2 regions of the Streptomyces sp. JW3 genome follow, and region 1 is predicted to be linked to the other one. Evidence: riboswitches for the same ligand, from Rfam matches in the RefSeq annotation. Region 1 holds a riboswitch; the other holds the start of a gene.

Evidence for each region. A riboswitch is a leader RNA that binds a small molecule or an ion and turns the genes downstream of it on or off. The one in region 1 is predicted to bind S-adenosylmethionine.
Region 2: it holds a riboswitch for S-adenosylmethionine, as region 1 does, so the genes downstream of both, ACTT8P_RS19500 (aminotransferase class V-fold PLP-dependent enzyme) here and thrC (threonine synthase) in region 1, are expected to answer to the same signal.

What each region holds. Positions count from the first base shown of each region.
Region 1 covers NZ_JBQOUX010000038.1:52-3,484, reverse strand. Annotated here, with positions in the region: gene ACTT8P_RS17380 (alpha,alpha-trehalose-phosphate synthase (UDP-forming)) at 1-517, opposite strand, end outside; gene ACTT8P_RS17375 (glucosyl-3-phosphoglycerate synthase) at 560-1,504, opposite strand; SAM riboswitch class I at 1,661-1,802, shown strand; gene thrC (threonine synthase) at 1,820-3,100, shown strand; gene ACTT8P_RS17365 (MoaD/ThiS family protein) at 3,159-3,433, shown strand, end outside.
Region 2 covers NZ_JBQOUX010000044.1:40,226-43,658, reverse strand. Annotated here, with positions in the region: gene trpD (anthranilate phosphoribosyltransferase) at 21-1,085, shown strand; SAM riboswitch class IV at 1,173-1,289, shown strand; gene ACTT8P_RS19500 (aminotransferase class V-fold PLP-dependent enzyme) at 1,336-2,703, shown strand; gene ACTT8P_RS19495 (glycerate kinase) at 2,643-3,433, opposite strand, start outside.

The DNA of each region.
Region 1 (3,433 bases):
GCGAGAAGTGGCTGATCCTGACGTCCGGGCGCAGCTCGCGCAGCATCCCCGGGACCAGCGTCAGGTGGTAGTCCTGCACCAGCACCGCCGCGCCCTCGGCGGCCTCCTCGGCCAGCGCCCGCGCGAACGCCCGGTTGAACGCCTCGTAGGACGCCCACTGCCGCCGGAACTCCGCGTCGAAGACCGGCTCCAGCGGCGTCTGGTACAGCATGTGGTGCACGAACCACAGCACCGAGTTGGCGATCCCGTTGTAGGCGTCCGCGTGCACCTCGGCCGGGACGTCCAGCATCCGCACGCCGTCCTCGCCGGCCCCGCGCCGCACCGCCTCGCGGTCGTCGTCGGTGAGCGCGGAACAGACCCACAGGGCCTCCGCGTCCGGTCCGATCGCGGAGAGTCCGGAGACCAGTCCGCCGCCGCCGCGTTTCGACCGCAGCGAACCGTCCTGCTGGATCTGGTACGAGACGGGGCCGCGGTTGGAAGCCACCAGCACACGGGCGGCACCGAAGGTTGAAGCCATACGCCTCAACCTAGCCCGGCCGCCAGCAGCTCAAACGTACGTTCACGCGACCTTGCGCCGCGCGTACTCGGCGATCTCCAGCATCGGCGGCCGTTCCTCGGTGTCCACCGAGAAGGTGCGCGGCTCGAATCCGTCCGCGCCGCGCTCGAACTGGGTCAGCGACGGCCGGATCAGATGGCCCCGGGCCAGCCTGAGCTGCGCGGTGCGGTAGATGGCGGCGGCCATCCGGCCCAGCGCCTGCCCGTCCTGGTGCCGGTGCCTGCGCACCCCCACGTCCACCTGGGCCAGCGCGTCCAGGCCCACCAGGTGCAGCGCGTCCACCAGCATGCCCAGCTCCACGCCGTACCCGACCGGGAACGGCAGCTGCTCCAGCAGCGACCGGCGGGCCGCGTACTCGCCGCCCAGCGGCTGCACGAACCCGGCCAGCCGTGGCCAGTGCATGTTCAGCAGCGGCCGGGCCATCAGCTCCGTCACCCGGCCGCCCTGCCCGGCGGCGCCGCCCAGCGGACGGTCGTACATGGCCTTGACCAGGTGCACGTCCGGGTCGGTGAGCAGCGGGCCGACGATGCCGGTGACGAAGTCGGACGAGAACTCCTTCAGGTCCGCGTCGACGAACGCCACGATGTCGCCGCCGGTCACCAGCAGCGACCGCCACAGCACCTCGCCCTTGCCGGGCACCGGCGGCACGCGCGGGAGCACGTCGTCCCGGTGCGCGACCCGCGCACCGGCCGCCGCGGCCACCTTCGAGGTGGCGTCCGTCGACCCGGAATCGACCACCACGATCTCGTCCACCAGCGGCACCTGGCACATCAGATCGTGCCGGATCGCCGCGACGATCTCGCCGACCGTCTCCTCCTCGTTCAGCGCGGGCAGCACCACGCTCACCGTCTGCCCGGAGCGCTGCTTGGCGGCCAGGACGTGGTGCAGCGGACGGTCGGACACGGACCAGGAGCGTGTGCTCAGCCACCGCTCGACTTCTTCCAGCAAGGTCCCCGGCTCCTCCCTGTACGGACCACGTACCCCTTATGTGATCCATCTCGCGCATCGGACGACTATCTCAACTGTCCTGGCCGTCGGTTACAGTCTTGAACAACGCGGATGACCATCGCATGTCGGGGGTGGCCGCCGCTGACAACCACATATTGCTCATCCAGAGGGGCAGAGGGACACGGCCCGATGAAGCCCCGGCAACCCTCCAGTCGGCACTCGTGAAGAAGCGAGGCTCCCGGCTCGGGAAGGTGCCAAATCCGTCTCACGGCGAGATGCGTCGTGAGGAAGATGAGGAGAAAGGGCCTCGCCTCCATGGCTGTGCAGACTGCCGAATCCCCCACCACCTCTGTTGATCTCGGCCCCGCCGCGGCGCTCTCCTGCCGCGAATGCGGCCACCGCGTGCCGCTCGGCCCGGTCTTCGCCTGCGAGGAGTGTTTCGGCCCGCTGGAGATCGCTTACGACTTCTCCGGCTACGACACCGAGAAGCTCCGCGCGCGCATCGAGGCGGGCCCCGCGAACATCTGGCGCTACGCGCCCCTCCTTCCCGTCCCCGCCGACGTGGCCGACAAGCCCAACATCAACCCGGGCTGGACCAAGCTGGTCAAGGCCGACCGCCTCGCCGCCGAGCTGGGCGTCACCGGCGGCCTGTACGTCAAGGACGACTCGGGCAACCCCACCCACTCCTTCAAGGACCGCGTCGTCGCCCAGGCCCTGGAAGCGGCCCGCGCCTTCGGCTTCACCACCCTGTCCTGCTCCTCCACCGGCAACCTGGCCGGCGCGGTCGGCGCCGCCGCCGCGCGGGCCGGGCTGCGCTCGTGCGTGTTCATCCCGCACGACCTGGAGCAGGGCAAGGTCGTCATGGCCGCGATCTACGGCGGCGAGCTGGTCGGCATCGAGGGCAACTACGACGACGTCAACCGCTTCTGCTCGGAACTGATCGGCGACCCGGCCGGCGAGGGCTGGGGCTTCGTCAACGTCAACCTGCGGCCGTACTACGCCGAGGGCTCCAAGACCCTGGCGTACGAGATCTGCGAGCAGCTCGGCTGGCGGCTGCCCGACCAGCTCGTGGTGCCGATCGCCTCCGGCTCCCAGCTCACGAAGATCGACAAGGGGCTGAAGGAACTGATCGAGCTGGGGCTGGTCGAGGACAAGCCCTACAAGATCTTCGGCGCGCAGGCCGAGGGCTGCTCGCCGGTCTCCACCGCCTTCAAGGCCGGCCACGACGTGGTCCGCCCGCAGAAGCCGGACACCATCGCCAAGTCGCTGGCCATCGGCAACCCGGCGGACGGCCCCTACGTCCTCGACATCGCGCGCCGTACCGGCGGCGCGGTGGAGGACGTGAACGACGAGCAGGTCGTTGCGGCGATCAAGCTCCTGGCGCGCACGGAGGGGATCTTCGCGGAGACGGCGGGCGGGGTCACCGTGGGGGTGACCCGGAAGCTCATCGAGGCCGGTCTGCTGGACCCGAGCCTCACCACGGTGGTGCTGAACACGGGCGACGGGCTGAAGACGCTGGACGCCGTCGCCGGTACCGGGCTCACGGCGACGATCCGGCCGAGTCTTGAGTCGTTCCGTGAGGCGGGGCTGGCGTAACGCGCAGTTCCCCGCGCCCCACGCGCCCCTAAGCGAATAACCCGACCGGAGGTTTCAAGTGAGTGTTTCTGTCCGCATCCCCACCATCCTGCGTACCTACACCGGCGGGCAGGCCGAAGTGAGTGCCGAAGGGGCCACCCTCGGCGAGGTCATCGCCGACCTGGAGAAGAACCACACCGGCATCTCCGCCCGGGTCCTGGACGACCAGGGCAAGCTGCGGCGGTTCGTCAACGTCTACGTCAACGACGACGACGTCCGCTTCGAGCAGGGGCTGGAGACCGCCACCCCCGACGGGGCCGGCGTCTCGATCATTCCCGCCGTCGCCGGCGGCTG
Region 2 (3,433 bases), on a different contig from region 1:
CGACATCCCAGGAGCGGCTGATGAGCGCTGTGACCCCCGCTGGAGGCGACACCGCGGCGGGCCGCTCCTGGCCCGCCCTGCTGAACGGACTGCTGGCCGGGCGGGACCTGGCGGCGGACGACACGGCATGGGCGATGGACACGATCATGCGCGGCGAGGCGACCGACGCGCAGATCGCCGGGTTCGCGGTGGCGCTGCGGGCCAAGGGCGAGACCGTGGACGAGATCGGCGGCCTGGTCCGCGCGATGTACGAGCACGCCCATGTGATCGAGGTGCCCGGCGACACGGTCGACATCGTCGGCACCGGCGGCGACGGCGCCAAGACCGTCAACATCTCCACCATGTCGGCGATCGTCATCGCCGGCACCGGGGCGAAGGTCGTCAAGCACGGCAACCGCGCGGCCTCCTCGGCCTCCGGCGCCTCCGACGTCCTGGAGAAGCTCGGCATCAACCTCCAGCTGACCCCGAAGCGGGTGGCCGAGGTCGCCGAGGAGGCCGGCATCACCTTCTGCTTCGCCGCGAAGTTCCACCCGGCGCTGCGCCATGTCGCCGCCGCCCGCGGCCAGCTCGGCATCCGCACGGTCTTCAACTTCCTGGGCCCGCTGACCAATCCGGCCAAGGTCCGCTCCCAGGCGATCGGCGTCGCCGACGCCCGGATGGCACCGATCATCGCCGGGGTGTTCGCCGAGCGCGGCAACTCCGCGCTGGTCTTCCGCGGTGACGACGGCCTGGACGAGCTGACCACCACGGCCACCTCCCGGGTGTGGGTGGTCCGGGACGGCGAGGTGACCGAGGAGGTCTTCGACCCGCGCGCGGTCGGCATCGAGATCGTGCCGGTCCAGGCGCTGCGCGGCGCCGACGCGTCGTACAACGCGGATGTGGCGCGGCGGATGCTGGCGGGTGATCCGGGCCCGGTGCGGGACGCGGTGCTGCTCAACTCGGCGGCGGCCCTGGTGGCCCTGGAGCCCGGCACCGGACCCTTGGCCGAGCAGATCCGGGCCGGCATGGCGCGGGCCGCCGAGTCGATCGACTCGGGCGCGGCCGGGCGGGCGCTGGAGCGCTGGGTGGCCGCCAGCAACGCCTGACCGGCGGCGACCGGCGGATGTGACGTGCGTCCCGCGACCCGGACCCGGGTTGCGGGACGACGATCACCTCGGTTACGTTTTCGACCAGGTCATGAGTGACAGTCATGAGGCCCCGGCCGACTGTCCGGCAACCCTCCGTCCGTGGCGGGGTGCCCCGGGTGAAGACCAGGCCGTGGACAGCAGGGTCCACGGCAAGCGCGGACCCCTCACTCGCAGATCAGGGGTCCTGGTCTCGAGGAGTGTGTCCGACGTGTCCGTCCCCACCGCTGTCTCCGCCCCGCTGGCCGTACTCGGCCGGGACATCACCGTGCCGCTGGTCACCGGCGGCGAGGTCACCTACGCCGCGCTCGACTACGCCGCCAGCGCCCCCGCCCTCCAGCGGGTCTGGGACGACGTGGCCGCCTACGCGCCGTACTACGGCAGCGTGCACCGGGGCGCCGGATACCTCTCCCAGCTCTCCACCGACCTGTTCGAGAACGCCCGCCGCACCGTGCACGACTTCCTCGGCTGCCGGGGCGACGACCAGGTGGTCTTCACCCGCTCCACCACCGACTCCCTCAACCTGCTGGCCGCCGCGCTGCCGGCCGGCTGCCGGGTCTTCGTCTTCGAGACCGAGCACCACGCCTCGCTGCTGCCCTGGCGGCACGCCGAGGTCACCTACCTCGACGCGCCGCGCACCCCCGCGCAGGCCGTCGAGACCCTGGAGCGGGCCCTCGCCGCCCGCGAGCCGCACGGCCCGGCCCTGGTCTGTGTCACCGGCGCCTCCAACGTCACCGGCGAGCTGTGGCCGGTGCGCGAACTGGCCGCCGCCGCGCACGCGCACGGCGCCCGGATCGTGCTGGACGCCGCCCAGCTCGCCCCCCACCACCCGGTCGACGTCCGTGACCTGGACGTCGACTGGGTCGCCTTCTCCGGACACAAGCTGTACGCCCCCTTCGGCTCCGGCGTGCTGGCCGGCCGCGCCGACTGGCTGGCCGAGGCCGAGCCGTACCTCGCGGGCGGCGGCGCCAGCCGCAAGGTCGCCCGGCGCGCGGACGGCGGCGTGGACGTGGAGTGGCACGACGACGCCGCCCGGCACGAGGCCGGCTCGCCCAACGTGATCGGCGCCTACGCCATCGCCGCCGCCTGCAAGGCCCTCACCGAGGCCGGGTTCGACGAACTGGTGGCCCGGGAGCGGTACCTGATCGAGAAGGTGCGGGCGGGCCTCGCCGAGGTGCCGGAGGTGCGGGTGCTGTCGCTGTTCGGCGACGACGCCCCGCGCGTCGGCGTGCTCTCCTTCGTCGTCGACGGCTGGAACAGCTCGCACTTCGCCGCCGCCCTCTCCGCCGAGTACGGCATCGGGGTGCGCGACGGCCTGTTCTGCGCCCACCCGCTGGTGCGCACCCTGCTCGGCAGCGACCCGGGGACCCAGGGCGAGTGCGGGGCGCCCGAGGCCGCGCCCGGCGAGAAGTCCCTGAACGCGGTCCGGGTCAGCTTCGGCGCGGGCACCCCGGACGAGCACGTGGCGCGGTTCGTGACGGCGGTGACGGAGCTGGTGCGGGACGGGGCCCGCTGGAACTACCGTACGGAGGAAGGGCGTTGCGTGCCGGACACCTCTGGTTCCGCCGCCGCCGCGTGACCCGGTAGCCGGGCGCCCAGCAGGATCATCCGCAGCGCCCGCTCGGTGGCGTCGGTGAGGAGTTCCGCGCCCCGGGTCAGCGCCTCCGCCAGCGCCATCGGCGCGGGCAGGATGCCGTGGCAGGCGTCCACCCCCGGCACGTCCTGCGCGCCCTCGCCGAGGGTGCCCGCCAGCGCCAGGACCGGGCGTCCGTGCAGCTTGGCGCGGCGGGCCACCTCGGCCGGGATCTTGCCGCGCGGTGTCTGGTGGTCCAGGGCGCCCTCGGCGGTCAGCACCAGGTCGGCGCGGGCCAGCCGGGCGTCGAGATCCAGGGAGTCCAGCTGGTCCAGGAACACGCCGAAGCGGGGCAGCAGCCGCGCGCCGAGCGCCGCCAGACCCGCGCCGAGGCCGCCGGAGGCGCCGGTGCCGGGGCCGGTGCGCAGGTCCGGGGCGCGGGCGCCGAGGTCGCGGGTGAGGACGTGGGCCCAGTTCTCCAGGGCGGCCGAGAGGTGCTCGGCCTGGGCCGGGGTGGCGCCCTTCTGCGGGCCGAAGACGCGGGCCACGCCGCGCTCCCCGCACAGCACGTTGAACGGGTTGCAGGCGACCAGCAGTTCGGTGTCCATCAGCCGGGGGTCGAGGCCGGACGGGTCGATCCGGGCCAGCCGGGTCAGCTCCCGGCCGCCGGGCGGCAGTTCGAAGCCGTCCGCGTCCAGCAGCCGGGCGCCGAGCGCCTGGAGGGCGCCCGCGCCCC